4 regions of the Marinomonas sp. BSi20584 genome follow, and region 3 is predicted to be linked to each of the others. Evidence: predicted binding sites of a transcription regulator. Region 3 holds the regulator's gene; each other region holds the start of a gene.

The links. The regulator sigma-54, encoded in region 3, starts transcription at its own class of promoters, with help from an activator protein. The targets are predictions, from matches to a motif close to TGGCACNNNNNTTGCTNT.
Region 1: a site for sigma-54 is predicted at 3,150-3,167, ahead of TY87_RS17700 (HAD-IIB family hydrolase). Genes of this name have one in related genera too.
Region 2: a site for sigma-54 is predicted at 4,767-4,784, ahead of TY87_RS09100 (circularly permuted type 2 ATP-grasp protein). Genes of this name have one in related genera too.
Region 4: a site for sigma-54 is predicted at 4,037-4,054, ahead of TY87_RS01240 (ANTAR domain-containing response regulator). Genes of this name have one in related genera too.

What each region holds. Positions count from the first base shown of each region.
Region 1 is NZ_KZ454889.1:51,770-59,894, reverse strand. Features, by position in the region: gene TY87_RS17710 (alpha-amylase family glycosyl hydrolase) at 1-844, opposite strand, end outside; gene TY87_RS17705 (glycosyltransferase family protein) at 976-2,205, opposite strand; gene TY87_RS17700 (HAD-IIB family hydrolase) at 2,275-3,096, opposite strand; gene TY87_RS17695 (DMT family transporter) at 3,235-4,128, shown strand; partial or broken gene TY87_RS17690 (IS91 family transposase) at 4,479-4,688, shown strand; gene TY87_RS17685 (hypothetical protein) at 5,042-5,437, shown strand; gene TY87_RS17680 (hypothetical protein) at 5,465-5,893, shown strand; gene TY87_RS17675 (GNAT family N-acetyltransferase) at 6,103-6,690, shown strand; gene TY87_RS17670 (hypothetical protein) at 6,837-7,121, shown strand; gene TY87_RS22510 (hypothetical protein) at 7,348-7,557, opposite strand; gene TY87_RS17660 (DUF6429 family protein) at 7,622-7,861, shown strand; gene TY87_RS17655 (addiction module protein) at 7,978-8,125, shown strand, end outside.
Region 2 is NZ_KZ454876.1:57,852-65,976, forward strand. Features, by position in the region: gene TY87_RS09090 (transglutaminase family protein) at 1-2,186, opposite strand, end outside; gene TY87_RS09095 (alpha-E domain-containing protein) at 2,183-3,127, opposite strand; gene TY87_RS09100 (circularly permuted type 2 ATP-grasp protein) at 3,130-4,584, opposite strand; gene TY87_RS09105 (FAD-dependent monooxygenase) at 4,917-6,110, shown strand; gene TY87_RS09110 (glucose/quinate/shikimate family membrane-bound PQQ-dependent dehydrogenase) at 6,308-8,125, shown strand, end outside.
Region 3 is NZ_KZ454896.1:21,924-30,048, forward strand. Features, by position in the region: gene TY87_RS20050 (MlaC/ttg2D family ABC transporter substrate-binding protein) at 1-612, opposite strand, end outside; gene mlaD (outer membrane lipid asymmetry maintenance protein MlaD) at 616-1,080, opposite strand; gene mlaE (lipid asymmetry maintenance ABC transporter permease subunit MlaE) at 1,082-1,864, opposite strand; gene TY87_RS20065 (ABC transporter ATP-binding protein) at 1,861-2,661, opposite strand; gene TY87_RS20070 (calcium/sodium antiporter) at 2,789-3,787, shown strand; gene lptC (LPS export ABC transporter periplasmic protein LptC) at 3,787-4,365, shown strand; gene lptA (lipopolysaccharide transport periplasmic protein LptA) at 4,349-4,876, shown strand; gene lptB (LPS export ABC transporter ATP-binding protein) at 4,877-5,602, shown strand; gene TY87_RS20090 (RNA polymerase factor sigma-54) at 5,681-7,156, shown strand; gene ptsN (PTS IIA-like nitrogen regulatory protein PtsN) at 7,174-7,623, shown strand; gene TY87_RS20100 (HPr family phosphocarrier protein) at 7,633-7,902, shown strand; gene mgtE (magnesium transporter) at 7,910-8,125, shown strand, end outside.
Region 4 is NZ_KZ454868.1:259,464-267,588, reverse strand. Features, by position in the region: gene TY87_RS01255 (type I secretion system permease/ATPase) at 1-1,822, shown strand, start outside; gene TY87_RS01250 (HlyD family type I secretion periplasmic adaptor subunit) at 1,825-3,156, shown strand; gene TY87_RS01245 (helix-turn-helix domain-containing protein) at 3,261-3,896, shown strand; gene TY87_RS01240 (ANTAR domain-containing response regulator) at 4,095-4,700, shown strand; gene TY87_RS01235 (CmpA/NrtA family ABC transporter substrate-binding protein) at 4,697-5,890, shown strand; gene TY87_RS01230 (CmpA/NrtA family ABC transporter substrate-binding protein) at 6,234-7,643, shown strand; gene TY87_RS01225 (ABC transporter permease) at 7,707-8,125, shown strand, end outside.

The sequences.
Region 1 (8,125 bases), on a different contig from region 3:
TGTTGGTTTCAGTGATGATCACGGAATCTGGCGCGTAATGCTCAATCATTAAGCGTAATAAACGAATGATTTCGTGGGTTTGTGGCAAGTTGATACAAGAGGTGCCTGGGATCTTCCACAGAAACGCCACGGCATCCAAACGAAACCAACGAATGCCTTTTTCTAGATACAAACGAATAATGCGCAGGAACTCTAATAGAACGACGGGGTTCTCAAAGTTCAAATCGATCTGATCGTGACTAAAAGTACACCAAACGTGTTTTTCACCGTTCTTAGTTTGTATTTCTCGTAATAATGGCGACGTTCTAGGGCGAACCACAGCACTTAAATCTGCATTTGGATCGGCTTCATAAAAGAAACTCGCGCCCGGTTCAACGCCAGCTTTGTAATTTTCAAACCACATGCTTCGGCTTGAACAATGGTTAATAACCAAATCGCCCATTACTTTAAAATCTTTCGAAAGATTCACGACATCGGCCCAGCGTCCGCAGGATGGATTGACGGTTGTGTAATCCATCACACTAAAACCATCGTCCGAGCTATAAGGAAAAAACGGCAGTAGGTGAACAGCGGAAATACAATCAGACAATTTGCTTTTTACAAATTTGTGCAGGGTTTCCAACGGCGCTTCTTCTTTTCTGCGCAAGGTGTCTGCATAGGTAATTAGCATAATGTCAGATTGGTCCCATAGGTTTCTATGGGGGCGAGGAGACTCAGTTGACGGATCTAGATTAAATGTGGCTAAACACTTTGCCGCCAAATTTTTATTGTCCAAGCTTGGGTAAATGACTTGCAAATGAGCGATTAAGCGCTGTTCTAGATGCGACAAAGGAGCATTTTCCATGTTTACCTACCTGTCTTTTTAGTGATTGAAAAGCAACGTAGTAACGTTCAACTTAGCAAAAAGATTACTTTAAGGGCCAGTTCTTTTTTTGACCGATCTTTTATCCAGAGTTCTTTTATCTAGAGCCTTAATTATTTTTTAGGACCATATTGGGCCATATCCAATTCGACGGCTTGAGCAAGCTGATTCATCACACCAGGAAAAGCACTCACAACGCGGTTCCAACTAGGTATGAAAGGCGTCTCCATCGGGTTGTCTAAATACTGGTTACCAGCTTTCATGATGTTACTGGCGAAGAGTTCGACAGCTTGCTCTTCTGTATGAACATCTAATTTTAGACCATTGATTTCAGCATCGTTGCGGTAAGTCTCGATAAAGTCGAGTGCAACACGATAATAGGTAGCTTTGATCGTACGGAAAGTTTCTTGGTTGAAAATAGTGCCGTTAGTCGCCAGCTTTCTGAAAATAGCTTTAGTAATGTCGATGGACATTTTAGACAGACCACCATCGTCATTATCGGCAGACAAGTCTTGGTGTTTGTGATCATAAATGTCAGCGATATCCACCTGACACAAACGGTTGGTAGAGTAGTTACGGTACATTTCACTTAGTACACCAATCTCCAATCCCCAGTCACTCGGGATGCGCAAATCGGTCATTACATCGCGGCGAAAAGAAAACTCACCTGCCAGAGGATAGCGATAGCTGTCTAAGTAATCTAAGTAATCCAAATGCCCAAAGACTTTTTTTAGCGAGCATAATAATGGCGTGACCAATAAACGGCTCACGCGGCCATTCATTTTTCCATTAGCTGCACGAGCGTAAAAGCCTTTACAAAATTCGTAGTTAAAATTCGGGTTAGCAACCGGATAAATAAGACGAGCCAGCAGTTCTCTGTCATAAGTGACGATATCGCAATCGTGCATGGCGATAGATTCCGCTTTACCTGCGGCGAGGTTGTAACCCATGCAAAACCAAACATTGCGGCCTTTGCCCGGATCGGATGGCGACAGGTGTTCGCCTTTTAGTACGCTGTCGATTTCTCGTAGGCGAGGGCCGTCATTCCAAAGTACTTTAACGTTTTGCGGTAATACGCTGAAAAACTCTAATGCGTGTCGGTACTGGTCTTCTGTTGCTCGGTCTAAGCCAATAACAATTTCAGACAAGTAGGGAACTTGCTGTAAATGTTTAAGGATATTCGGCATGGCGTCTGTTTCCAGCTCGGAATACAGACAAGGAAGGATAAGAGACATTGGGCGTGTTTTAGCAAACTCACACAGCTCTTTTTCCATTTCTTCTAACGGGCGGTGCGCCAAGTTGTGAAGTGTGGTGATGATACCGTTTTGATGAAAGTCGCCCATAGTTGTTCTCCTGATATTTTTATAATAACTGTTAGTAGTGTCTTCTCTTTATGTCGTTAAAAAGTGCCTTTACAAAATGCCTTGTTGAATCAAAACTTTGTTGATTGCTTGTGCCCAGCCTTCTGGTCCATACGCGTCGCTAAGCCAAGCATCGCAACGATTTGGGATTTCTGGTGGCGCATGAACAGGTGAGCGAATTACGACTGGAATGTCAGCCTTGCTCAACATACCTACGTCGTTTTCACCATCGCCTAATGCCATGGTGGTAACGTCTTCGTCGCTTTGTTGTTCATACAATTCTTTGAGCCATAACATGGCGTTTGCCTTATCACAGTGCTCGCCCATCAGATGAGCGAAGCGGCCGCCTTTCTGAATTTGCACGCCAAATGGTGCAAGGTCGTCGCGTAATGCATTAAGAGCCAGGTTAGAATCGGTCCAAACTATAGGCTCGGTAAATTCTCGTTGCATGGCTTGCTTGGCGTTTTCTTCACTTAAGCCAGTGATAGAAACCAGTTCTTGCCATGTCATCTCACTGAAGCGTCTGAAGGTGTATTGCTCTTGTTTATCATTGGTTAGTTCTATTAATTCGTCGCGCCTTGGGCCGAATGACTTGCGCCAATACTCACCGCAGTCCTCTAAAGTTTCGTCTGTAGAGAGGGCTAAATTCTTCGGGATATAAACAGCAGAGCCGTTTTCCACGATAAAAGCGTCTTGGTGGTTGAGCTCTTGTCTAAGAGACACAAGCTCAACAAAAGTCTTGCTGGTGTTGATCACGCAAGGAATAGAAAAAGTCTTCAGCGACTGTAAGGCCGCCAGTGCTGGTTTGAAACTGTATGTGTGATGATCGAGTAATGTGCCATCCAAATCGGTAAAAATTAAAAGCGTTGTCATGTCGATTCCTTTTTGGGTCCATCAAAATACCGCTGGTGGACGTTAGTATAAGTCTTGCAAATCTGGTGCCAGTGCGTAAAAGTGGCTTTTTCCTTATGAGGTACATGCCTAAGATTAACTAGGCTATGGAACAAATAGATGACAAGTTTGCTACGTTTATGTGTCTTTGTGATTCTGGCTTTGTTGGCGTTCGCGGCGAACTCTGTTTTGTGTCGTCTGGCGCTTAACGATGGACTTATCGATCCGGCTCAATTCACCACATGGCGCTTGCTTAGCGGAGCCGCTACCTTGGTTTTGCTCTGTGTGTTTCAAGGTCTCAAGCATCAGCGCAATGATTTGAAAATAGCGTGGTTAGAAGGTAGCTGGTTATCGGCCTTTGCGTTGTTTATTTATGCCTTGGGTTTTTCCTATGCCTACGTGACGTTATCGACCGGAATGGGCGCCTTAATACTCTTTGGTGCCGTACAACTGACCTTGATCTTATTTGCCGTATGGGCAGGACAGAAGCTGGTTTGGTTGGAATGGTTAGGGCTGGCGATAGCCTTTGCTGGCTTTGTCTATTTAGTGCTTCCTACTTTGTCGTCTCCCTCTTTGCTTGGCTTTGTCTTAATGACGCTAGCAGGCGTGGCATGGGGGTTGTACACCTGGCGAGGCAAAATCTCGGCTAAGCCTTTGTTTGCCACCACATCTAACTTCGTTCGAACTATTCCCATATTACTGATTGCCTTGGTCATTCTTCATCTCAATGCTGAGCAGTCACAGAGCGCACAACTTGAAGGCGTTATTTTAGCGGTCACTTCTGGCGCTATTATGTCTGGTCTTGGTTACGCCATCTGGTACGCCGTCTTGCCTTATCTTAGTGCTTCCATGGCTGCCGTGTTACAGCTACTCGTTCCTATCATTGCCACAATAGGAGGCGTAGTTTTTGCCAATGAATCCATAACTTTACACCTCGTCATAGCCACGTTAAGCGTCCTAGGTGGCGTATTACTCGTTATTATTGCAAGAAAACGAACACCTAAAAACGCCTAGTTTTGGTGCATTTTTATCTCAATGCGCCATAATCGACTGGTTTATTGATTGAAAATTGATCGTTGTTTTAGTCCGACAATGTAATTATTCCCTCCCCTTATGTCTTCCAAGGGGAGGGCTAGGGAGGGGTTATTACTTCGGCTCTTCGGGGCTTTGACCCTGACTTCCACCTTGGCGCTTGGAGTAAACCAAACACCACCGCTCGACACTGTCGTTTGACCTCGCTCTTGGCGTTTGCTTTGCTCCTCGCTGCTGAACATAAACACCCTCACTCGTAGGGCACGATGAGCGAAGCGTGATCTGCCGCGAAAGCGCAGCTTTCTTTTGGATGCAGATCATTATTTATATTGAATACGATAAGAACAAAAGTAAAAAAGTGGGTAGATAAGCAATTAGACATGTACGAGCGACGAACCAAGGAAGACAGTGAAAAAACAGCGGAATCAAGTTGCTCATGCCCTGCTTGTGGAAAGCGTGCCGTTGTTTATCTTGGCGATGTATCTGAGAGTAAGGTGACAGAACGGCTTCGAATCATGCTGCCATGGGACAATGGCAGTTAGCGTTAGCACACGTAGAGATCAGAGTATAAAAACAGATCAGGTCATAAGGCCTGAGGGAATCGCTTGCCTCACGGGTCAAATCGCGCTACAAAAGATCAAATAAAGAACCAACCAACATAGCGGTGATCAAAGACCACCTGAAGCTACATAGTCCAAACAGACTTTGGTATTGAGCGAGTTATATAACAGGGAAGTCCTACCATGAAAAAAGCAAATCCCCTATATAGACAACGCAGCCGTTCAACAGTGGGTTATAGCCGCAGCTACGCTGTCGTATAACCCTTAATTGTTATGAGTAAAAGGATTTAACCTTGAGCATGCATTCCCAAAATTTTTTAAAGAAAAGATACATCTTGGAAGACATAGAATTAAATGATTATGTTATAGAGGCAATTTATTTTCTAGAGAGTACGGATGAATTCGTAAGAGCTTCAGAGAAAGAAAATCTAGCAAATATTTCTAAAAAAACATATTGGCCAATAATGCATGATATGTATGAGAGAAGTTATGAATACGTATGTGGTTCGTTAAGTCTTTTTATTATTGAGCAACTACAATCTTGTGAAGCCTCTTGCAGAACAGCTATTGAAGGGGCTGTAAATCTCCACTATGTTAGCTTGGAAGATAGTTTAGGGAAGATTATTTCATATTTTAAAAATCATTTTGAGGTGGAGTTGAAGCAAAATATAAGTTGGAAATCCACCGTTGATATTTCAAATGTTGATGAAAGCATAAAAAATCACTACTGAGATTTAATTGAGAATAAAAATAATGCGTTGAGCGATTATGAGGCTGTTTTAAAACGTGCAATGTTAGCCCAAGGAGTTAATATCGATAATTACGATGCAAAATGGCCAAGTGCATTCGATAGATTTCGACTAATTAATGATGAAATAGGTTATAGAACAATATACACAGCTTTGTGTTCACAATCCCACAATGACCCTGAAGATCTCCTCAATCAATTGCTATGCCGTTCTTTAAATCATGATGGTTTTACATCTGCTAAAAAAGCAGAACAATACTTTTTTTCGTTATATATGATCCTGCAAGCTATCAAATATCATGTTATGGCAAGTGCAATGTATCTCGGAAAATTAGAGATTTCATGCGAAGTGCTTGCTTTAAAATGCAATGAAATTTTAGATTTAATAGAGAGCTCTCAACAACATAAAGACAGTTTATTAACTGAATTATCGGAGTGATTTTACTCATAATAAACGCATTAAGGGGGGCGCAAAAAGCTTGGCTGCGCTGATTCTTCACTTAGTATAGCTAAGCTTTATTGCGCCACTTAGGCGCACGTTATACGGAGCATTTACCAAGCCACCCATCTCTAGAAGTCAGTCGTATCAAGGAAATAACGCAGTTGGCAATGCCGTAAGTGTGGTGTTAAATTTCTAAAGATTATTTGATGTCTGTTGAGGGTACAGTGGTACAAGAACGAGAAGAGAGCCAAAAAATAAAGCTTGTCACAGCTGAGCCGAGCGGTCTCACCGAGTTTAAATTGGCGTTGCAGGATTCTTTCCGTGTGGCGGCAGAGGCTGATTTTGGGCATCCGCTTGAAGAGCCGATTCCCTCTGATGATGATATTGAAAAGTCATTCAACACCACGGGAGCCGTGATTTACTGGATCATGGAAGACGAGCAACATGTTGGTGGCGCTGTTTTGGTGATAGACCCAATCAGCGGTCGGAACAACTTATCACTTTTCTTCATTGCGACCAGTCAACAAAGCCGAGGTTTGGGTTTGAAGGCTTGGAAAGCGATTGAGCAAGAATTCCCGTTTACTAAAGTCTGGGAAACAGTTACACCCTATTTCGAGAAAAGAAATATTCATTTTTACGTAAACAGGTGCGGTTTCAAGATTGTCGATTTTTATAACCGAAACCATCCAGACCCTCACCAGGATTCACGCCAAATTCATGATGAGGAAGATGACGATGAGATGTTTAGATTTGAGAAGATAATGGATAACACAGACGAAATTAACAAGAATTAGTAAGCTACCTCTGAAAACGAGTCATATGATCGTGGTGACTTGACATCTTATCTCTCAGGTGAAGTGTGTAGAGGCTTAGCTAATGGATAAGTGATGATAGATAGTTCTATTGTGTGTGATAAGACATTAGCACTAAAAGGTTTAGAATGATAAAGGTTAAGAACAAGCTCACTCCGGCCCAAAAGAAAAGAAAGAAAGTCTCAAAGGCAGAGTGTCGAAAGAAGTATCAGGGCATCTTTATAAATGGCAAGCAAGTCAGGATAAAGCGACCACTAACAGTTGACGGCTTACCTGTAGAGCAATTTATAGAAAATAATGCCGACCCGATTTGGCTTCACCAGAACGAATTGTGGGAGCTGATACCTACTTCTGAACTCGGCTCGATGATTGAATTAAAAACAGAAGAAGAGGAAAACGGGATACCGTTTTAATTTTAGATTCGAAGGCTTTTGCCAGAAGCATTGCAAGGCTTATATAATTATGGTCGTTCAACAGGAGGTTATAGTTGAGGTTACGTCACTGTATAACCCTTAATCTTGATGTCATTTGAATTAGAGAGTAGCAAAGTGCCAGATAGTATAGAAATTGAGATCACTGGCAGAGAAGCCAGTCTGATCTTAAAGTACGGATACCCTTTTCCTGAACACGCGATTGTCTTTAAGAAGGCTGCTGGTAAGGACGGGTTTCATCGAGTGACAATTGGAAAATTCTGGCTAGAGATGATAGTTGGTGACCTATGTAGGTCAATAAAAGAAGTGCGAAGTTTGTCATTACGAGAGGAATTGGACGCTCTGTGTGAATGCCTAGAAAATGCAATGAGGAACTCCAATTCCAACGGTTTTTACCTAATATAAAAATGTCAAGCATGTGATGTTGAACTCTATATAACCTATGATTCAGTTTTAGCACTCTATTTAATAAGGAGAACACTGTGGATATAGATGAAGACAAAATCGATGACGCAGCCCTCGCTCTTTTTTATCTTACTTTGCATGATGATTTTGGCCATGCTTGGAAGCAAATTGATTGGAGTATAACCAATAGACTGCATGAAAAGGGTTATATTCATAATCCAGTTGGTAAATCTAAATCGGTGACATTAACCGAGGAAGGGGTGGCGAAATCAGAGGCGTTGTTTACAGCGCTTTTCACTAAGGGCGCCAGAAAGTGAAATAGGTTGTAGGTAAAAAATGGACACTTTAGTCGTGTCCGTTTTTTATTGTATTTTTAACACTCCACATGGATCAATATCGAGTGTAGACTTTGAGGGAAGCAAAGGAGAGGATTATGAATAATTCACTTAAACAAATCGAAGAGCAGGCATTAAACCTGAGTCCAGAGGAAAGGGCTAAGTTGGCTGAGTTTATGCTGGAGTCACTGAATGCACCTCTCGCTGACATTGAATCAGCGTGGAGTCAGGAGATTGAGCTGCGCG
Region 2 (8,125 bases), on a different contig from region 3:
GGGCGACGTAACAGCGGACTGTCTGCTGGTGTACGGCCTCCAAGCGTTACGTGATTACCACCACCTGTGCCGGTATGGCGACCATCAAGCATGAATTTTTCTGCGCCTAGACGAGAAAGGTAGGCTTGGTGATATAGAGTTTCGGTATTGTGAACCAATTCTTTCCAGCTTGCCGCAGGGTGAATGTTCACCTCGATAACACCTGGATCTGGCGTGATTAGGAATTTCTGCAAGCGCGGATCTTTTGGTGGCTCGTAACCTTCGACAACGATAGGTTTATCAAGGGTTTTCGCAACCGCTTCAAGATGCTCAAGAACATTCACAAAATGCTCAAGATGCGTCATAGGCGGCATGAATACATGCAAGCGGCCATCACGTGGTTCGATACACAAGGTAGTGCGAATCACGTTTTTCAACGTTTTTTCTGGCGCTAGGGCAGGTGCTGCTGGTTTTTTAGCGAAATGCTGCTTGGCAACGCTTTCTAATACCGCGTTGTCTTTTTTGTTCGCCAAAGGTTGGCGAGGATCAAACGGATCACGCTCGGGAATACGATCTTCTTCGGCTTGCGCTGGTAAAGAATTCAGTGGCAAACGATAACCCATTGGGCTGTCGCCCGGAATCAAGGTAATAACGTCACTGCGCATTGGCCAAAGGGAGCTATTCCAACGATTGTTTACCGTATCGAATTCTAACGGCAAAACGAAGCCAGTTGTGGTGCTTAAACCACGGCTAAGCAGTTTTGCTAGACGACGGCGTTCTAAATCGTCTTTTAAATCGGCTTTGGTTGGATCGGCATCCGCAGGAAGCGATTGCTCCATCCATAAATAATACAGAGTGTCTTCGTAGGTGCTTTGTAGATATTGCTTATCCAATGCTAGTTTTTCACACAATAATTCGCCAAAAGCTTGGGCATCTTTAATGGTGTGTTTGTAGTCTTTGTCTACGCGCGCTAAATATTTCGGATCATTCCATAACGCTTCGCCGTCGGTGCGCCAGAAACAACCCAGTGCCCAGCGCGGTACTTCTTCGCCCGGATACCATTTGCCTTGGCCATAATGAAGTAGGCCGTTAGCGCCGAATTCTTGCTTCATTTTAATCAGCAAGTCTTTGGCTAGTTTAAGCTTTTCTGCGCCCAATGCGCCGGTATTCCACTGCTCTGAATCCATGTCGTCGATGGAGACAAACGTTGGCTCACCACCCATTGTTAGACGAACGTCGCCGTCTTCAAGCTGTTTGTCAACCGCAAAACCTAAGGCTTTGATGGTGTCCCATTCGCCTTCTGCATAGGGTTTTGTCACACGCGGATCTTCATGGATACGAGTTACAATATTGCTGTAGCTAAACTCACATTCACATTCGTCAACAAAGCCAGTAATCGGTGCTGCTGAAGCCGGCTCTGGTGTACAAGCTAGAGGGATGTGACCTTCGCCGGCGAATAGGCCTGAAGTTGGATCTAATCCAACCCAGCCTGCGCCAGGTAAAAATACTTCACACCATGCGTGTAGGTCGGTGAAATCTTCTTCTGGGCCTGATGGGCCGTCGAGCGCTTTCACGTCAGACGTTAGTTGTACTAGATAACCAGACGCGAAACGTGCTGCTAGACCAAGGCTACGTAGTATTTGAACCAGTAACCATGATGTATCACGACAAGAACCTTTTTTCAGGGTCAGGGTTTCTTCGCAAGTCTGAACGCCTGGCTCTAAACGAATTCCGTAACCAATATCCGCTGCTAAGCGACTATTGATCGCCACGAGAAAATCGTTAATCGGCGTATTTTTACGATCAACCGTAGATAGCCATTTGTCCAATAACGGGCAAGATTCAGTTACTTGTAAGTAAGGATCGAGCTCTTTCTTAAGCGCTTTATCGTAGGCAAATGGATATTCTTCCGCGTAGCTTTCAACGAAGAAATCGAATGGGTTGATTACCGTCATATCGGCGATAACTTCCACGTAAAACTCTAGCTTATTGGTCTTTTCGGGAAACACTAAGCGAGTTTGGAAATTTCCAAACGGATCTTGTTGCACATTGATAAAATGCGTTTCAGGCAAAACTTTAAGCGAGTAAGCATGAATTTTTGTGCGTGAGTGCGCAGCCGGTTGCAGTCTTAAAACGTGAGGAGCTACGTTAATAAAACGGTCAAACTCGTAAGTGGTCTTGTGCTGTATTGCGACTCTAATGGTCATGCAGCGTCTCCTTGCCGAAAATGAAACCAGTTTTCGGTGATCTGGTGATTTATTTCGATAATGGCAATCTGTATATCATTGAGATGGTTGTGAAAGTCTTCATCCAAATCTTCTGAACTATTGATTGGGTAATCAAATTCTAAAAGTTTATCTACCTTAGCGGTAATTAAACCGGCGCGTGGTAATTTTGTCGCCGCTTCACCTATTTGACCTAGGCAGTAAGCTAGAGATCGTGGGAAACAAAGGTCATTCATCAAGAATGTAGTAGCCTTTGCTCCGTTGATAGACGTTCTAACGGTGCGGCGATAATCCAAATACGCACTTTGAGACTTTAATACTTTTGACCAAGTCACTTGTCCAAGTTGAATTCTTGCTTCTGGCTCAGATTTCAACATTAAAGACACGGCCGCATCAAGAATACGTGTTCCCATATCAGCACGTTCTAAATAACGTCCCATAATGAGGAAATGCCAGCCTGAATCACGGCTCATTGCACCAGCAAAGAGGCCGATGATTTTTTGGCAGCCTTCAATAATAGTATTCAAGAAAAGATGTCGTTCTGAACGGTTAATCCCTTGCTTGATATTCTGTTGTGCGTATAGATCTAGTTCATTTATTAGTTCCCATGTTTCTTTAGGAACCGCATCACGAGTGGTCCGGATATTTTCCCGCACCATTTTTAATGATGACAGCATAGAGCTTGAGTTTGTGTCATCGGCTAAAAGAAACTTCACTACGTTACGTTCGTCTTTTACTTTATAACGTTGTTCGAAAATTTCTTCGCCACTTAGTATCTCGATTAAGTTATACCAAGATACTTCGATGTTTTTTGGAAGGTCGAATAATAGGTCGTCATAAACACTGACCAAGCGGGCTGTGTTTTCAACGCGTTCCAAATACCGTGCGCTCCAATATAAGCGTTCTGCGACTCTAGATAACATGGTTACTGCCCCTTTGTTTCAACAATCCAAGTGTCTTTACTACCACCACCTTGTGACGAATTAACGACCAAGGAACCTTTTTTCATGGCAACGCGAGTTAGGCCGCCAGTGGTGACGTAGGTTTCCTTAGCTTGCAAGATAAATGGACGAAGGTCTAGGTGACGAGGTTCTAAGACACCTTTGGATATAAGCGTTGGTGCGGTGGATAATTTCAACGTTGGTTGAGCAATGTAATTACGCGGATTTTTAGTAATTAACTCGGCAAACAGTGCTTGTTCTTTCTTCGTTGAATGAGGCCCGACTAGCATACCGTAACCGCCAGATTCGTTGGCCGGTTTAACAACCAGTTTGTCTAGGTTGGCGAGTACGTAGGCGCGTTGCTCTGGGTCATCGCACAAGAAGGTTTCGACGTTGTTAAGGATCGGCTCTTCGTTCAAGTAATAACGAATGATGTCTGGGACATAAGCGTAAACCACTTTGTCATCGGCAACACCTGCACCCGGCGCATTTGCTAGTGCGACATTACCTGCTCGCCATGCGCGCATTAGACCAGCAACACCTAGGACTGATTCAGGATCAAACGCTTCTGGGTCGATGAATAAATCGTCAATGCGACGATAGATTACATCTACGCGCTCTGGACCATCAATAGTTTTCATGTAAACGCAGTCGTCGTTGTCGACAAATAGATCGCTGCCTTCAACTAGTTCAGCACCCATTTGTTGCGCCAAGAAGGCGTGTTCAAAATAGGCGGAGTTATAAATACCCGGTGTTAACACTACGATCTCAGGGTTTTCTATATCTCTTGGCGACAAAGAGGCCAAGGTGTCAAACAATTGCGAGGTGTAAGAATCGATTGGTAAGATTGATTCGTTTTCAAACAGTTCTGGAAGAACTCGCTTAGTAATGGCGCGGTTTTCCAACATGTAAGACACACCAGAAGGTACGCGTAAGTTATCTTCTAAAACAAAGAAGTCGCCATTTTCATCTCGTACTAGATCGGTACCACAAATATGCGCCCATACGCCGTAGGCTGGTGATACGCCAACGCATTCTGGTCTAAAATTTTTGGAATCTTTGATGATATGTTCTGGGATGATGCCGTCTTTGATGACGTTTTGGTCGTGGTAGAGATCGTTGATGAAAAGGTTAAGAGCGGTTAGACGTTGTTTTAATCCTGCTTCAGCTATTTTCCAGTCTGAGGCTTCTATGGTTCTAGGGACAATATCGAAGGGCCATGCTCTGTCTATATTGCCTTCCTCTGTGTAGACCGTGAAGCTGATGCCCATTTCTTGTATCGTTGCTTCTGCGGTGAGGCGCCTCTTTTCTAGTTCGTCTTCTGAAAGACTGTCCAAATATCCCAAGAGTTGTTTTGCCGGAGATCTTGGGGCGCCTTTGTCATCTATTAACTCGTCAAAAAAATCAGATGACTGATAATGGCTCGTTAGTTTTTCCATGTATACCTCGTTCTCTTTATCAAGCCGGAGGTGGGTGCCTTAAACTTGCACACATTTGTGGGCTTTTTTTGTGCATCCGCCCCACATTGGGGAGACTTCTTTACTTTGTAAGGTGGAACCTAGCCATATCATTACCTTGATTTACTAGGCTATGCATAGTGTTTTCGCACTACTTAGAGAATAAAGCAAGGATCGAGCCATAGTATTTGAAAAGTTTTTTTACATTTTTTGTTCCATGATAAGTGACATAGGTCGGTTTTATTTAGGCCGGAATTCGCTACTATGGCGCCTTTAATTATTGCAAAAGCATCGCTAACAAAGAGGAAAGATGAGTGGGGCAAGTTAATTGTGTTGTGATTGCTGGTGCAGGTATTGGCGGTTTGTGCGCTGCGCTAGCGTTGGCTAAGCAAGGTGTTCGAGTGGTAGTGTGTGAGCAAGCTGCGAGCCTTGGTGAAGTTGGCGCAGGCCTGCAAATAAGCCCTAATGCTTTAAAAGTATTGCGACAGCTAGGTTTAGAATCTGAATTAAGTCAGTTTGTTTTTAAACCTCAACATGCTGCTATTCGAGATTATAAAACCGGCGAATACTACCTCAAATCGCCTTTAGGTAAGCAAGCTGAAGCGCGTTATGGTGCGCCTTATTGGCATCTGCATCGTGCGGATTTGCATCAGGTTTTAGCTGCAGCCTGTGCAAAGGCGGGTGTCGAATTGGTGCTAAATGCGGTGGTGATTGGCTATCGTGAAAATACTGAGCTCAAGCAAGTCTGTTTATTGCTCGAAGATGGCCGAGAGTTTTGCGCGGATTTATTGATCGGTGCAGATGGCATTCGCTCAAAAGTACGTGAGCAAATGCTAGGACAAGAATGCCCAATCTTTATGGGGCAAGTTGCTTGGCGTGGCGTTATTCCTGTCAGTGATCTGACTGTTGATGTTAAACCTGATGCGTGTGTTTGGGCTGGTCCTGGTCGGCATTTCGTGAGTTATTATTTGCGTGGTGGCGACTACGTGAACTTCGTAGCTGTGGAAGAGCGCAGCGATTGGCGGTCTGAGTCATGGCGTGAAGAGGGTGATGTCGAAGAGTTAAAGCGCGCTTTTGCAGATTGGCACCCTGAAGTTAGTGAGTTAATCAAGTCTGCGAGCAGTACGTTTTTATGGGCGTTAAATGGCCGCGATGAACTGCCTACCTGGCACAAAGGTCGAGTGGTTTTGTTGGGTGATGCTTGTCATCCCATGTTGCCTTTCATGGCGCAAGGTGCCGCGATGGCGATTGAAGACGGATATATTTTAGCTAAGTGTTTGTCTAATTATGCCTTGAGTGATGCTTTGCTTAAATATGAGCAAGTGCGTAAACCTCGTGCTACTAAAATTCAGCAAATGTCGAAAGCCAATGCTGGCTTATATCACATGCACGGTGGTGTGTTCGGCAGAATGAAATTAAAAGCACTTCAAGCTGCTGGGCGCTTTGCTCCTAGTGTTATCCAGTCTAAATTAGATGCAGTGTATGGCCATGATGTGACTAAGAATTGAGCATTGACATGGGTATTGCTTTATAAATATGTAAGAAAAAAGTCTATTTTGTCATTTTATACTCTACACTTTTCCTTTGAGCTGTAATCATCTATGGTAAATAGGTGGTGTGATGGCTGTTCTGCGGTCGTTTTACTTCTTTACTCCTAGATTAAATGAATTAAACAAACGAATTAAACTCGAAGGGATTGTGTCATATGATTGTTCTCTCGGTACTGTTTTTAGTTATTGGTTTGGCTTTGCTGTTGGGTGGTGGCTGGCTAGTGTCACTTGATGGCAGCCTCTACTATGTTGTTGCTGGCGTTGCCTTTATCGCTGTCGCTTTGTTGTTAAGAAAGCGCAATAAAGTCGCCAACCTTATTTATGCTCTTTTATTGATTGGAACCTTAATCTGGTCGATTATGGAGTCGGGCTTAAGCTGGTGGCCTCTCGCAACGCGAATGGGGCTTTTCTTAATCCTCGCCGTTCCTCTTCTTTTATTGGCTTTATTTAAGCGCCGCAGTGGTGGACGTTTGTTATTGCCAGTTTGGGTTGCAACCGCTTTAGTTACTATTTCTCCTTTGTTTATGACGTCACCTACGACTGTTGAAGGTAAAATGACACGGTCAGTGACCATGTCTGATGCCGATACTGGTGATGTTAATCAGGGCGAGTGGAACGCTTACGGACGTAGTAATTTAGGTCAGCGATTCTCGCCATTAGCTCAAATCACACCGGATAATGCCGATCAGCTTCAAGTCGCTTGGCAGTATCAAACCGGCGATAAAAAAGGCCCGAAAGATGTGGGGGAAACAACTTACGAAGCAACGCCTTTGAAGCTCGGTAATGCTCTTTATGTCTGTACTCCACATAACTGGGTTGTGGCATTAGATGCGGATACCGGTGAAGAACAATGGGTTTATGATGCGAAAGTGCCTGCAGAAAGTCAGCGTCAGCACCAGACTTGTCGAGGTGTGTCTTATTTACCTCCTTCCAATGGAACACAGCTTCCACCTATTCAAAAAGAGTCGGCTCCGGCGGAAAGCTTAACCAGTATGCAGTGTGATGCTCAGTTGTTCTTACCAACCTCTGATGCTCGTTTAGTAGCTATAGATCCAACAACGGGTGCCCGTTGTGCTAACTTTGCGGACAATGGCGAATTGGACTTAATGCACAACATGCCGTTTAAGCAGTCTGGTTATTATTATTCTACGTCGCCGCCATTAGTGGCTGGTGGCGTGGTGATCGTCTCTGGGTCAGTGAATGATAACTATGATGTGAATTCTCCATCTGGTGTGATTCGCGCTTACGACGTGAAAACGGGTGAGTTGAAATGGAACTGGGATTCTGGTCATCCAGACGATACAACGCCTATAGGTCCAGACGAAACTTATGCGACAAGCTCGCCAAATAGTTGGTCGGTTGCCAGTGCGGATGAAAAGCTTGGCTTGGCGTATTTCCCTATGGGGAATCGTACACCGGATCAGTTAGGTATGTATCGTACTCCTGCGGAAGAAAAGTATGCAACTTCGGTTGTGGCTTTGAGCCTCGAAACTGGTCAGGTCGCTTGGGTGCAGCAGTTTGTTCACCATGATTTATGGGATATGGACACGCCAGCACAACCTGCTTTGTTGGATTTAGATACGCCAACAGGTAAACAGCCTGCTTTGGTGGTCCCAACCAAACAAGGTGATGTGTACGTGTTAAATAGAAAAACAGGTGAGCCTATTTTTCCTATTACCGAAGAACTTGCGCCACAGGGTACTATTCCTGGTGACTATGCGGCGAAAACTCAACCAACTTCTGCTTTTTCCTTTAAGCCTGCTAAGTTAACGGAAGCAGATATGTGGGGCGCGACACCATTGGATCAACTAATGTGTCGAATTCAATTTAAGCAATTACGCTATGAAGGTCGCTACACACCACCATCAGAGCAAGGCTCTATTGTTTATCCTGGGAACTTCGGGGTATTCAACTGGGGTAGCATTGCTGTCGATCCAAAACGCCAACAAATGTTTGGTATGCCTTTGTATCTT
Region 3 (8,125 bases):
CTTCTTCGCTAGAGACTCTCGCCAAGCAGAAATAGCCAACTCAATGTCATTCTTATTCTGCTCCATCATGACACCAAACTGCTTACGAAAGGTTAAGCCAAAGTTAATGTTGTTAATCACAACATTACTCAACATCCATACACCTTTTTTAGACTCTTCCATGAAAAAGCTGATATTTAACATGCCGCCAGATTCCATCTGGAAGTCAACGTCAACTTTGGTTTCTTTCCCCCTACCTTGAGGCCCTAGAGGTAAAACATTAATTCGATCTGCATCCAGCTCAAGCAAGGAAGTGCCGTATGTTTTCAACAAGGTATCTTTAGTAACACTGGCAAAGCGAATACGCTGCTCAGGCGATGCTCTTCGATAATATTTTCCCATCACTTTTTTGGAAAAATCATCAAAATCGACCACATTCGCCAAGATATTATCAACTCGCTTCTCTAATAAAACCGGATCTTTAGACAACACCGCTTTATCAGCAACGATATCTGTTCGAAAAGCGTCAACCACTTTAATAACCGTATCCCTTGCACCATCAACGTCAGACCAAGTTACACTTGACCCAAGCAAGGAAAAAACAAAAACAACACCAGATAAAATCTTAGACATATATTACTTCTCCGAATCGCCGCCTTTGAACAAGAACTGACTGATCAAAGTTTCTAAAACCAGGGCGGATTGGGTATCAAAAATTTCACTGCCATTTTTAAGCATTTCATCCTCAGCCCCAATAGAAATACCTAAATACTTCTCACCCAGCAAACCACTCGTCAACACTGCAATAGAACTATCGGTAGGAATATTATTAACGTCCGAATCAATATTCATTGTTACCAAAGCCATATACAACTTCTTATCAAACGTAATTGACTCAACATTACCAACCGCCACGCCAGCAATAGAGACTTTAGCTCGATTTGTGAGCCCTGCAATATCATCAAACCTAGCAACGACCTGATACGTGTCTTTCTTGCTAGAGAAGGCAAGCCCACTCACTTGAACGGCCAAATAAACAAGAGCAACAACGCCCAATACAATAAAACACCCTACCAACAATTCTGAACGCTTACTTCTCATGCTAAAAATCCCCAAACATAGCGGCGGTTAATACAAAATCTAAAGCCAAAATAGCCAATGAACCTAAAACCACTGTACGAGTGGTTGCTTTACCAATCCCTTCAGAAGTGGGGACACACTCATAACCTTGATAAACAGCGATCCATGTAACAACAACTGAGAAACATAACGCCTTAATAAGGCCATTCATAATATCAGTATCAAAATACACAGACTGCTGCATTGATGACCAGAAAGCGCCATCATAAACACCTAACCATTCAACAGAAACAAGATGTCCGCCAAGAATACCCGACGCAGAAAAAATCAAACTCAAGATAGGCAAGCAAATCACACCAGCAATAAAGCGAGGCGCAATCACCCGTCTTAGAGGATCAACACCCATCATTTCAAAACTGGATAATTGCTCCGTTGCTTTCATCAAACCAATTTCAGCCGTCAAAGATGAGCCAGCACGTCCAGCAAACAAAAGCGCCGTAACCACTGGAGACAACTCCCTCAACAAAGAAAGCGCCAGCAGCTGTCCAACCGCTTCTTCTGAGCCAAACTTAGCCAAAATACTGTAACCCTGAAGCGACAGCACCATGCCAATAAAAGCACCTGAAACAATAATAATAACGAGAGATAACACCCCAACAGAGTAAAGCTGCTTCACTAGCAAATTTACAGACTCTTTAAACCGAACAGGCAACCTAAAAATACTTTGTACCAAAAATATTCCGGCTCGACCAACGGCTTCAAGCCAATCCAGTAGCGACGCCCCCAACAACTCAATGCTTTTCATAATGCAGCCCTACTAGAAATACTTTCTTCTGGATAATGGAAGGGAACAGGACCATCAGGTTCACCATTCAAAAACTGCTTTACCTCAGGGTCATCAGAAGCACGAATTTCGTCGGCAGAACCCTCAGCAATCACTCGCCCACCAGCTAAAATACACACATGATCAGCAATAGAAAGAGACTCTTCAACATCATGAGATACAAGAACAGACGTCATATTTGCTGAATCATTAAGCTGGCGTATCAACTTAACAAGAACCCCTTTAGAAATAGGATCTTGCCCAGTAAAAGGCTCATCGTACATTACTAACTCTGGATCCAAAGAGATAGCACGGGCTAACGCAACACGTCTAGCCATCCCTCCAGATAATTCCGACGGCATTAGATTAGCGGCACCGCGTAAACCAACGCTATAAAGCTTATCAGAGACAATACCCGCTATTGTTTTTGCATCCAGCTTGGTGTGTTCTTCCATTGGAAAAGCAATATTCTCAGCGACAGTCATATCACTAAACAAAGCACCACTTTGAAAAAGCATGCCCATTTTTTTGCGCACCTTATAAAGTTCAGAGCGGGACAAAGCGTGAACATTTTGACCGTCTACTAAAATAGTGCCTGAGTTTGGTGCGAGCTGCGCCGCAATTAAACGTAGCAATGTCGTCTTCCCCGTCCCACTAGGACCCATCACCGCAGTAATCTTACCTCTTGGAATAGTAAGTGATACGTTCTCATAAATAGAACGCTCTCCCCTTGAAAAACTAACATTTTGGACCTTTATATAAGCATCTACCACTGACACACCTTTTTAATCCCTATCAAATATGGCCCGATACTAACATCGCCCCCCAACAAATAAAATCATGACACAGCCAAATCCACTTTGTTTATAAGATCAAGCCTTGAATTTCAACGCCAAACCTCATTAAATGGTACTCCCTGTATCTTTGAGTAATATCAATACCATGCTGTTGTTTTCTATCGCCCTAATTGTAGGGTTAGTTTTGCTCGTAATGAGTTCCGACAAATTTATAGAACACTCTGCGCTTGTAGCAGAGAAACTGAATGTAAATCCAATGATAATAGGGATTACGTTAGTCGCGTTCGGCACATCCGCACCAGAAATGGTCGTTTCGGCCATTGCGGCACTTGATAACGCACCAGAAATAGCAGTTGGCAATGTGCTTGGCTCGAACATTGCCAACATCGCACTTGTCTTCGGCATCACATTATTATTCTCAGCAATTCCAATCGCCTCCGGACTGTCCACCAAAGAAGTCCCTCTCGTATTAGCTATCACCCTGCTAGCAGGTTTTTTACTGTTTGATCAGACTCTTGGCGTATGGGATGGCGTGATTCTAATTGCTGCTTTTATTATTATCCTGACAATATTGCTAAGAGGCAGTAAAGATTTAGAAAAAGATTTAAAAGAAGGCTTACCAGAAGACGATGGAACCTCTGTCAGCAAATCCCTCATCATTGCACTAATCGGATTAGCTGTATTGATAGGAAGTTCTAAATTACTTGTCTGGGGTGCAATAGGCATAGCAACCGCTTTAGGCGTAAGCGAATTAGTTATAGGCCTTACTATCGTTGCAGTTGGAACCAGCCTACCTGAACTAGCGGCTTCAATTAGCAGCGTCAGAAAAGGCCATCACGATATAGCAATTGGCAATATATTGGGATCAAACATCTTCAACTTGGCCACCGTATTACCACTACCAGCCCTTATTGCTCCAGGACTAGTAGATCAAAGCGTGATAAGCAGAGATTTCCCTTGGGTTTTAGGCCTAACAGTTGCTCTCGCTCTTGCCATTTTCATTTTCAAGAAAACGAAAAACAACAGTATCCCTAGATGGGTAGGCTTACCGCTTATTGCTTCTTATGGTGTTTATTTATTTATTATTAGCTCAAACGGTTCGGTGTAATGCTTTCGTTAAAAACACTAACAAAACCCAAAAGCCTTTTAATCATTGGGGCTACTTTAATAGTAGTAGCCTCTTTAGGTTGGTATGGGGCAGCACCTATACAAAACCTCGTTCAAACAGACTCATTGAGCAGCTCTCCAGACTACTTTATAACTAATGTCAAAGTTAAAGAGTTTGATGCTGACGGACTTCTGATCGAAACACTTGACGCTAAACAAACGCTGCACTACATAGCAAAATCCACAACACTCTTAGAAATGCCGAACGTCGAGCGCTACTCAAAATCAGGTCATTGGAGCGCAAAAGCAGATAAAGGGGTTATTGAAGACGGAAGTAATGATATTCTATTAACCGAAAATGCCAGAGCGACTAAAAAATACCTTCAATCTGAAGATATAAAGCTAAGTGCAGATAACATACATTATTTAGATAAAGATCAATCACTAACCAGCTATGGAAATGCAACGCTTATCTCCACTCAAGGAGAGACTTCTGCTGGCACAATTACAACATATATAAACTCAGAAGAAGTCGTGATGACAGGATCTGTACGAGGAAAATATGAAACGATTCATTAACGTCAGCGTGTTGCTTACTTCAGCCCTAATTGGCCAATACGCATACGCACTACCTGAAGACACAACCAAGCCATTAGAAATACAAGCTGATGAGGCATCATTCGACCAAAATTCAGGCGAAGCAATATACAAAGGCAATGTATTTGTTAAGCAAGGTACCATTGAAATTCAGGCCCAATACCTTAAAGTAACAACAGACGCTAAGACCCGAAAATTTAGCAGCCTAGAAGCCACAGGAAAACCTGCGAAATTCAGTCAGCAGATAGACTGGAGCGGCAACATTGTTATCAGTAAAGGCAATGAAATACATTATTTAACCAGCGAATCAAAATTAGAAATTATTGGTGATGGTTACCTAAGCAGAATGCAGAACTCCATCACCGCAGACTACATCCTCTACATGATTGATGACGGCACATTCAGTGCTGAGAAAAAAGATTCAGGGCGCGTATCAATGACCTTACAACCGCAAGCGCCAAAAGATAAACAAGCACCTGAGAATAAAAAATAGATGGCACTACTAGAAGCAAAACACCTTGCGAAGAGCTACAAAAAACGCCAAGTCGTAAAGGATGTATCTATTTCCGTTGAGTCTGGCCAAGCCGTTGGCCTACTCGGCCCTAATGGCGCGGGTAAGACCACCTGTTTTTATATGATAGTTGGCATGGTAGCAAACGACGCTGGCGGCATATTTATTGATGGCCAAGACATCACTCATGACGCCATGCATACTCGTGCTCAAAAAGGCATTGGCTACCTCCCTCAAGAGGCATCTATTTTTAGGAAAATGTCTGTAGAAGATAATATCCTAGCCATTTTAGAAACCCGCAAAAAGCTAACAAAAGCACAGCAACAAGAAAGACTAGAAGAACTCTTAGAAGAGTTTCATATCACCCATATTCGCACCAACCTAGGAATGGCACTATCAGGAGGAGAAAGGCGCCGGGTTGAAATAGCGAGAGCGGTTGCCATGAACCCAAAATTCATCCTACTTGATGAACCCTTTGCTGGCGTAGACCCTATCTCAGTTGGTGACATAAAACACATAATCAAACATCTCCAAGAAAGTGGAATCGGTGTCTTAATTACCGATCACAATGTCAGAGAAACACTAGACATCTGTGATAAAGCTTACATTGTTGGCAATGGTTACATCATTGCATCTGGCGATGCCAGTACCGTCATCAACAATGAACAAGTAAAAAAGGTCTATTTAGGCGACGACTTCCGTCTGTAACCCCTTATCATTGCTGTAGAAAGGGAGTAGTATGCATAACTCGTTCCAATTCATTCAAATAGAAGAAAGAGTTGCTCTATGAAGCAGTCTTTACAATTAAAGCTTGGTCAACAGCTGACTATGACGCCACAACTGCAACAGGCTATTCGCTTGCTGCAGCTTTCTACGTTGGATTTAAAACAAGAAATTCATGAGTTTCTTGAATCGAACCCATTGCTTGAGCTCGACGACGACGAACAAATTCATCACGACATCCCTGCAAGCATAGAATCAAAAAGCGCTGCCGATACAACAGTCGACAATAATAGCGAAGAACCACGCGTAGAATCTGAGTGGACAGAAAGCATCCCTGAAGAACTATCCATAGATAGTAACTGGGATGATACCTATCAAAGTTCTGCAGCTGTCAGCGATCACAACAGCTACGAAGGCGATAGCGACTTCGAAAGCCGTAACGCACCAGCAGAAAGCATCCAAGACCATCTTATATGGCAATTAAATTTAACCCACATGTCAGATCGCGACATTGAAATCGCTTACGCCATCATTGAATGCGTTCAACCTGATGGCTACTTAAGCATTTCTCCCGATGACATCTGGGAATCTCTCGGCACTGAATTAGAAGATCTAGATATTGAAGAAGTCATTGCAGTGCAGCATAGATTGCAGCGCTTTGACCCTGTAGGCGTATGCTCAATTGACCTACGCGACTGCCTTCTTGTGCAACTAGAAGCATTCCAAAGCCACCCGCTGTATAAGAGCACATACAATCTTATTGATCATTACCTACCATTATTAGGTAATCGAGATTTTGCTCAGTTGAGCCGTAAGACAAAGCTCAAAGACGAAGCACTAAAAGAAGTCGTCAATTTGATTCAACAGCTCAACCCACGCCCAGGCTCAGTTATTGACGCTGACGACACGGACTACGTTATTCCTGATGTCACAGTGAAAAAACGCCATGACGTATGGCAAGTGGAACTAAATAATGACGCTTTGCCGCCCATCAAAATCAATGAGACTTACTCAGCGATGGCTAGCACTGCAGCAGCAACAGCAGAAGATGTGACTTACATAAAAACATCTCTTCAAGAAGCAAAATGGTTCATGAAGAGCCTACAGAGCCGCAACGAAACTTTATTAAAAGTGGCAAGCTGCATTGTAAGTCGACAAATTGATTTCTTCGAACTAGGGGAAGAAGCCATGAAACCCATGGTTCTTCATGATGTCGCAGAAGAAGTAGGTATGCATGAGTCAACTATTTCTAGGGTAACAACACAGAAATACATGCACACACCAAAAGGCATCTTTGAGCTGAAATACTTTTTCTCCAGCCATGTAAACACCGCCTCTGGCGGAGAATGTTCTTCTACCGCAATACGAGCTATGATTAAAAAGCTTGTATCGGATGAACCGGCGAAAAAACCGTTAAGCGATAACAAGCTAGCTGCTATTTTAGCAGACCAAGGCATACAGGTTGCTCGACGCACTGTAGCCAAATATCGAGAGGCGATGAACATCCCTCCTTCCAATGAACGAAAACGACTGATCTAAACGGAAACCATTTTATCATGTCCTTGAAATCATTATTAAAAGCGGAACTCGTTCTCGCAAAACAAGATATTGTTAGTAAAAAACGAGTACTTGAAAGCATTGCTGAAGTTGCTTCCAATCGACTGCATTGTGACAACGAAGCTGTCTATGACGCACTACTAGGTCGTGAAAAGCTAGGTAGTACAGGCATAGGCAACGGCATAGCTATTCCACACTGTCGCCTAGAATCTGCAAACCATACCGCTATTGTCGTTATGTCATTGCAAACTCCGATTGATTTCGATTCCATCGATAAAAGAGCGGTAGACTTAATATTTGCATTAATTGTTCCACCTCATGAGTGTGACCAACACCTTGCAACACTAGCTCAAATAGCAGAACTTGCCCAATCTCCAGAAGCACTGGATAAATTGCGCACAGCACAGACCAATGAAGAACTATTCAATATATTTGAATCACTAATATAGGAAAAAAGCATGCAGGAAGAGTCCGTCACGATCATAAATAAACTTGGCTTGCATGCTCGCGCTGCTGGCAAATTGGTTGAAACAACCACTCGCTTTTCTTGCGATATCACCATAGAAAAAGATAGCCGAAATGTTGACGGAAAAAGCATCATGGCGATGATGATGCTTGCTGCCGGCAAAGGCACAGAAATTCGCATCAAAACCAATGGTGAAGACGAGTTAGATGCAATAAAAGCGGTAATAGAATTAATAAATAATCGTTTTGGTGAAGACGAGTAAGACTTATATGTCAGAGCAAAACACTCTAAATCACCTCCAAACGGTCACCGAATCGCTCGAATCCGGTACCACCATGCAAATCCGTTATTTACTTAACGGCGCTTTGCCCGCACAGGATGTTGCTCGTCTATTAGAGTCTTCTCCTCCCAAAGAGCGTAAGCTTCTTTGGGAGTTAATAGAAGCCAAGAATGAAGGCGAAGTACTTCAATATCTAAGCGAAGAT
Region 4 (8,125 bases), on a different contig from region 3:
TGAGGGGGAAATTACTCTTCCTATCGATAAGCTTGCCGAGTCTTGTACTGGTTATTGCTTCTTTGTTCGTCCTTTGTATCAATTTGATAAACGCTCTGAAAAAAGCGATGAAAAAGAAAGTAAAAAAGGGCATTGGTTCTGGGGAACTATTTCTGGTTCTTGGCGAATTTATCGAGACGTGTTTATTGCGTCTTTATTAATCAATATCTTCGCTGTTGCTAGTCCTCTTTTTGTGATGAACGTCTATGACCGAGTTGTGCCGAACAATGCATTTGATACACTCTGGGTGTTGGCCATCGGCGCTGCTGTCGTGTACTTATTTGATTTTTTATTGCGAACCTTGCGGGCTTATTTCATTGACATAGCTGGCAAAAAATCAGATATCTTGATATCGGCAGCTATCTTTTCCAGAGTAAATAATATCACCATGGCATCAAGGCCTAAGTCTGTTGGGGCTTTCGCCAAAAACCTACAAGAATTTGAAAGTATTCGAGACTTCATTACATCGGCGTCTATCACCACTTTGGTTGATATTCCTTTTATGTTTCTGATTATTGGTGTGATTTGGTTGATTGGTGGTCCTGTTGGCTATATTCCCATTGTAACCATTGCTCTGATCGTCCTTTATAGCATCATCATTCAAATCCCATTACGTCGCTCTATCGAAGAGGGTCAAAAAACGGCATCACAAAAAAATGCGGTTTTGATTGAGAGTTTGTATAACGCGGAAAGTGTGAAGCTCAATAATGCTGAAGGCGTGATGCAGAAACAGTGGGAAAATGCTGTTGGTAACATTGCTGATTGGGGAGTCAAAACTCGTCAGTTGTCACAATCTTCTTCCTCTTTTGCGATGGTAGCTCAGCAGCTAACTACCGTTATTATTGTCATTGTTGGGGTGTATCAAATATCTGAAGGTAATATGAGTATGGGCGCTTTGGTTGCGTCTGTTATGTTGACTGGAAGGGCGCTTGGCCCTATGGCGCAAGTAGCTGGTTTAGCGACACGCTATAACCAAGCAAAATCTGCTTTTACATCTCTAAATGAAATTATGTCTTCGCCAGTTGAAAACCCGGATGATGTCAAGTTTGTTCATCGCCCAGTGTTTAAGGGAGAATTTCAATTTGAAGCAGTTAACTTCGCTTATCCTGATCAAGAACAAGCCGCAGTTAGTGCTATTAATATTAATATTAAGCAAGGCGAAAAAGTCGCTATTATTGGCCGGATCGGCTCTGGTAAGTCGACCCTTGGTAAATTAATGACAGGGCTTTATACACCTGATAGCGGCGCTATAAGAATTGATGGCGTGGATCTGCGCCAAGTAAACCCAACCGATCTACGTCGGAATATTGGTGCAGTTTCGCAAGATGTGAATTTATTCTATGGCTCGATAAAAGATAACATTGTGATGGGCGTTCCTTATATGGAAGACGATGCCATTATTCGTGCGGCAGATCTGTCCGGAGTATCTGAGTTTGCCAATCGTAAACCAAGCGGTTTAGACAGTATTGTTGGTGAACGTGGCGCCTTGTTATCTGGGGGGCAGCGTCAAAGTATTGCTATCGCAAGGGCACTACTTTTTGATCCACCAATTTTGATTTTGGATGAGCCGACAGCTTCGATGGATAACACCACAGAGTCTCGAATGAAGCGTCGCTTAATAGAAGGGGTGAAAGACAAAACCCTTATTTTGATTACACATAAGGCCTCTATGCTAGATATGGTCGATCGAATTATCGTTATGGATAATGGTCGCTTGATTGCTGATGGTCCAAAAGCGCAAGTGCATGAAGCGCTTCGTCAAGGCAAGTTGAAGGTCAGTTAATAATGAGTAATAAAAATTCGATTTCACAAGATGATTTAGAGTATCTGACAGACCGAAATGCGGCCTTGATGTTGAAAACACCACGTGGCGGTAGAATTATCCTTTGGGTGATTTTTATTTTCGTGGCAGCGGCATTGGTGTGGGCTAATTATACGGCTTTAGATGAAGTTACTGTGGGCGAAGGGAAAGTTATTCCTTCTAGCCAAGTCCAGCAGATTCAAAACCTTGAAGGTGGTATTTTAAAAGAAATTAATGCCAAAGTAGGTCAAGTGGTCGATAGTGGACAAGTGTTGATGACGATAGAAAATACTGAAGCCTTGTCATCATTGCGTGAGCAGCAAGCCGAATCGATTAATTTAAAAGTTCGAGCGACTCGTTTACAGGCTGAATCTTATGGTCTGGAGCCTAAATTTGATCCGGAAATCATGAAAGATTATCCGCTGGTTGTAAAGCGTGAACTTGATTTATATAACAACAGATTAGAGTCTTTACGGACTAACCAGGTTGGCTTTCAGCAGCAGATTGAGCAAAAGAAACAAGAAATAGTTGAGTTACAGGCAAAACTAGAAAATTTAAAACAGAGTTATGCTTTTTCGAAAGAAGAGCTGGCATTAACTCGACCTGCGTTTGAGCAAGGAGCCGTGTCTAGGGTTGAGTTATTGCAGCTCGAACGCCAAGTCAATCAGTTGCAAGGGGATTTGGAAGCAACTCAGTTAGCGATTCCTCGGGCGCGTTCAGCGCTGAAAGAAGCGCAAAGTAAACTATCCGAAGGTGAAGCGAAATTTAGGGCGGATGCCCAAGAAGACCTAACTGGAGTAAAAAGTAAATTAGATCAGTTACGTGAAAGTAATGTATCCCTTGAAGATAAAGTATCAAGAACACAGGTTCGTTCACCAGTAAAAGGTATCGTGAAACAGATTCAAATTAATACGGTTGGCGGTGTCATCAAGCCCGGTATGAATTTGCTTGAAATTGTACCGTTTGAAGATTCATTGTTGATTGAGGCAAAAGTACGTCCTGAAAATATTGGTTTTATTAAACCTGATTTGAGTGCCGTGGTTAAACTCTCCGCCTATGATTTTGCAATATTTGGTGGTTTGCATGGCATAGTTGAAAACATCAGTGCCGATACTATTCTTGATGAAGAGGGCAATAGCTTTTATTTGGTCAGGGTGAGGACTGATAAAAACTATTTAGGAACAGAGCAAGCCCCATTGCCCGTTATTCCAGGCATGCAAGCGACAGTAGATATAATTACTGGTAAGAAAACCTTATTGGATTATTTGCTTAAGCCAATTTTAAAAGCAAAACAAAATGCGCTTCGTGAACGGTAATTACAAAAAAGTTTTCAAGCTCAATGAACAGTTACAAATGTTAACAATACGTTATTATTTGCTGGTTAGAATGGTTCATCGCACTTAATAGGACGAGACTTATTTTGAAAACTTTGTGTTGGAATACAGATGACGCCGTATGGAAACATTGGAATCAAATAGTCAGTGTGGATTCCTTATTGGTACGAGCAGAGACATTTGAAGAGGTATATCAAACATTAGAAGCGGCATCGTCTAGCTTCACTTACTGCTTTATCTATTTAGAAGATAAATTTTTTTCTAAACAGGTTGAAGAAGTGGTTGCACTTTGTTCAGCCTTTCCAAAGCAAAAAGTTATCGTGTTTCCTAATCAATCAAGTCAAGCTGCCGCTTTAAGACTTTTTTCTGTTGGCGTTAGCGGGCAATGTGCTCCTTATATTGGTAAAGAGCAACTTTCTCTGGTGCTTTCGGTTGTTGACTCCGGTGAAATCTGGGGCGGAAAAGCATTTATTCAACAGCTTATTATGCAATCTACCGCGCCCGCAGAGATTCACAACGATGAACTGGATGACTTGTCTGAACGTGAATTAGATGTTGCTCACAGTGTTTCGAAAGGCTTGTCTAATAAGCAAATCGCACTTGAAATGGGTATTACAGAGCGTACTGTAAAAGCGCATTTGACGTCTATTTTTAAGAAAACCAACACTAAAGACCGCTTGGCTTTAGCTCTGCTTGCACAGACTCGATATGCTGTGCATTAATTTGGTTCTTTATTAGCGCTAGCTTGCACTGCTTCAGTTCTTACCTATTATTCGTGTGTTACTTTTTGGTTAATTACTCTTAAAAGGCTCTATTTAGAGCCTTTTTTGCCTCTAATCTCCGGAAAATTAATGTGTCGAAATGGCGCATATCTTGCATTTTATCTGAATGTGATTTTACGATTTTTAAGAGAATGCACCATGCCTGCGCCCCCTGAAAAAGAATTAACCGTGATGCTTGTTGATAATGAGCCTGCGCGAGCCGCTATTGTAGAACAGGCCATGATTGACAGTGGTTATCGTGTTATTAGACGACTGGAAAATGCCAAAAACCTAACGGAAGCGGTAACGGAATTTCAACCAGATATGGTAATTATTGATATCGAATCTCCTGATCGAGATATGTTGGAAAACATGTCGCGACTCACCAAAGATAATCCTCGTCCCATTGTTATGTTTGCTGAAGAAGATGATTCCAGACATGTAGAAGCAGCTATTCGAGCGGGTGTCAGTGCCTATGTGGTTGATGGTGTTAACAGCGGTAGCGTGAAAGCGTTATTGCAAGTTGCGATTGCCCGGTTTAGAGAATTTCAGGCGCTAAGATCTGAATTGGAATCTGTAAAAAGTCAGCTTGAAGACCGTAAGCTGATAGACAAAGCAAAAGGTTTGATAATGAAACATCAAAAATGTGATGAGCCCGCAGCCTATCAAGCGCTTCGGAAACTAGCGATGGATCGTAGTCAGCGAATGACTGACGTCGCTCGAAATATCATATCTGTGATGGAATTGATGGGAGGTTCAAAATGAACCTGATACAGCCAAATAATATTATTCAAACTAGCGAGTCTGTGCGGATTGGTTTTATTCCATTAATCGATTGTGCGCCTTTTGTGATTGCCCAAGAAAAAGGCTTTTTTATTCAAGAAGGCGTGGATGTGGTGTTATCTAAAGAAGCATCTTGGGCAAGTATCCGCGATAAAGTGGCCTTCAATTTGCTTGATGGTGCGCATATGTTGGCGTCTATGCCGATTGCTGCTAGTTTAGGAATTGGCACCATTAAGACACCCATGCAAACCAGCTTTACTGTTAGTCATAATGGTAATGGCATCACTATTGGTAACGCTTTGTACGAAGAGCTACAGCACCATGCTGAATCTTCGGTTGATATTCGAACTGGCGTGGCATTGAAGAGGTTGCTAGATGGCCGAGCAGCTAATGCAGCTCCATTGCGTTTTGCGATGGTCTATCCTTACTCATCCCATAACTATCAGTTAAGAGATTGGTTGAGTCGAGCTGGAATTGATTCCGATAAAGATGTGCAAATAGTTGTAGTTCCACCGGTAAAAATGCTTGATAGTTTAAGACAAGGTGATATTGATGGTTATTGCGTAGGTGAGCCTTGGAACAGTCTTGCAGTGGAGCAAGGTATAGGCCACATGTTGGTTACTGGATATGAAATTTGGGGTAGTACGCCGGAAAAAGTCTTTGGCGTAAATTCCGTATGGGCTGAACATAACCTAGAAGTATATTTGTCAATTATTCGCGCTTTGGAAAAAGCTTGTTTGTGGGTAGATGAACCAAATAACCAGACTGAATTACTGAGTATCTTAAGTCATCCTGATTATTTGAATTGCACGTTAGAGCAGCTGGTTTATGGTTTTAGTGCGATTAAACCAAAGGGGCAATTCGATTGGCCAATGAAGGCGTATCAGCGTTTTTCTGGTAGCGATATTAATAAACCTTTGCCGAGCTATGCATTATGGATCATGGCGCAAATGCACCGCTGGCAGCAACTGGGTGACATTAAGTCACTGAACGACGTGGCGGAGCAGGTTTATCGTCAGGATCTTTATTACAAAGCATTAGGTTTGACGGAAGAAAAAAACAACACGGATTGGCATTTGTCTGTCGAAGATGAGTCTACTTGGTTGGATTCTGTTGCTTCGGGAAAGATCCGCTTACATCCAAATGGCATTTTAAATGGTTTTGATAAGTAGTTTGTACGTGTCTTTTTTTAGTGCGCTATGCATGATAACTGGGCAAATAGATTTATTTGGCCTGCTGAATTATTTTATCTAGACAGCGGATTTAAGGTAAAAAACCTATAAATCATAAGGTTAGTTTTATTGGCACGCTGCGTGCTTTGTAAAACACATAGACATAAAGTTTTGAAAAAAATTGGTGGAATTAGCAACGACCGTTAATTATCACCCACATTATTGATAGTCCAATGTAGGATTTTCTTTGAATGGCAAAGGCGCCTGCGAACACATTTTTTTGTGATTCGCATGCGCCTTTTTTTGTTTTTGTACTTTTTAACCCCTTAAGCGGAGTGTGACTATGAACCTAAGATTTTTGAAAACGATAATTCCCTTGCCGAGATTCGTTAATGCCACTCAAAAAATTAGTTTTTCTATATTGTTGGGCTCTGCGCTTTTATCTGGAGCAGCTCATGCGGAGCTGGGTTATGCAGAAAAAGAAGAGCTTAAATTTGGTTTTATCAAGCTAACGGATATGGCGCCATTGGCGATTGCTTATGAGAAAGGCTATTTCGAAGACGAAGGTTTGTACGTCACCTTAGAAGCGCAAGCAAACTGGAAAGTTCTACTAGATCGAGTGATTGATGGTCAGCTAGACGGCGCTCATATGTTAGCGGGCCAGCCACTTGGTGCCACCATCGGATACGGTACTAAAGCCCACATTGTGACGGCTTTTAGTATGGATTTGAATGGTAACGGCATTACGGTTTCAAACGATGTTTGGGATGAAATGAAGAAAAACATTCCCAATGGCCCAGATGGCAAGCCGGTTCATCCAATCAGCGCCAGCGCTTTAAAACCTGTGGTTGATGGTTATAAAGCGCAAGGTAAGCCATTCAAAATGGGCATGGTATTTCCTGTTTCAACACATAACTACGAACTGCGTTATTGGCTTGCTGCTGGTGGCATTCATCCAGGTTACTACGCGCCAGCCCGAGGCGACACCAGTGGTCAAATTAACGCCGATGCTTTGTTGTCGGTGACGCCACCACCACAAATGCCTGCAACGATGGAAGCTGGAACGATTTCAGGTTACTGCGTTGGTGAGCCTTGGAACCAACAAGCCGTATTTAAAGGCATTGGTGTGCCAGTCATTACCGATTATGAAATTTGGAAGAACAACCCTGAGAAAGTATTCGGTGTCAGCAGTGACTGGGCGGAAAAGTATCCAAATACCCATATTCGTGTAGTTAAAGCGATGATTCGTGCGGCGAAATGGTTGGATGAAAACAACAATGCAAATCGTCCTGAAGCGGTAAAAATACTTTCTCGTAGCCAATATGTTGGGGCAGATTACGATGTCATTGCCAACAGCATGACAGGGACATTTGAGTATGAAAAAGGTGATAAGCGTGAAATCCCCGACTTTAATGTCTTTTTCCGTCATAACGCGACTTACCCATATTACAGCGATGCCATTTGGTATCTCACACAAATGCGCCGTTGGGGGCAAATTGCTGAACCAAAATCAGATGAATGGTTTATGAAAACCGCGAAAGAAGTTTATCGCCCAGATATTTATGCGCAAGCCGCAAACGCTTTGATTGAAGATGGTGTTATGACAGCGTCTGAGTTCCCTGATTTCGCTAAAGAAGATGGCTTTAAACCGCCACAAAGTGACTTTATTGATGGTGTGACTTATGACGGCAAACACCCAAATGATTACTTGAAAAGCTTCAAAATCGGTTTAAAAGGCGACGACCAAATCTAAACCAAACAGGATAAAGCGGCCACAGTCGTAGTCGCTTTATGAGTCAAATTGAGCGAGAAACAGATGATGATACCAAACGTAACCATGGCTTCTTTAAAAGACAAAATCAGCACCTTTTCTTTTAAAGGGATCTTGCTGCCGGTCTTTGGCATTTTAGTGTTTATCTTGCTGTGGCAGGTGGGAGCGAGTCGTGTTCATACCTCTTTGGGTGAGTTTCCAGGGCCGGTGGTAGTTTATGAGCAATGGAATAGTCTCGTAGCAGAGCATCAGAGAGAGCGTGTAAAAGAAGACAAATTTTATGTTCGTCAAGAAGAGCGTATTGCTGAGCGACAAGCTAAAGATCCTAGCTATGTCGGTACGTTAAGAGATTACACAGGTAAGCCTACTTTTTTTGATCAGATATTTACCAGTTTATATACCGTATTGGCTGGCTTTGGTTTGGCCAGCCTAATTGCCATTCCTTTAGGGATTTTAATTGGCTT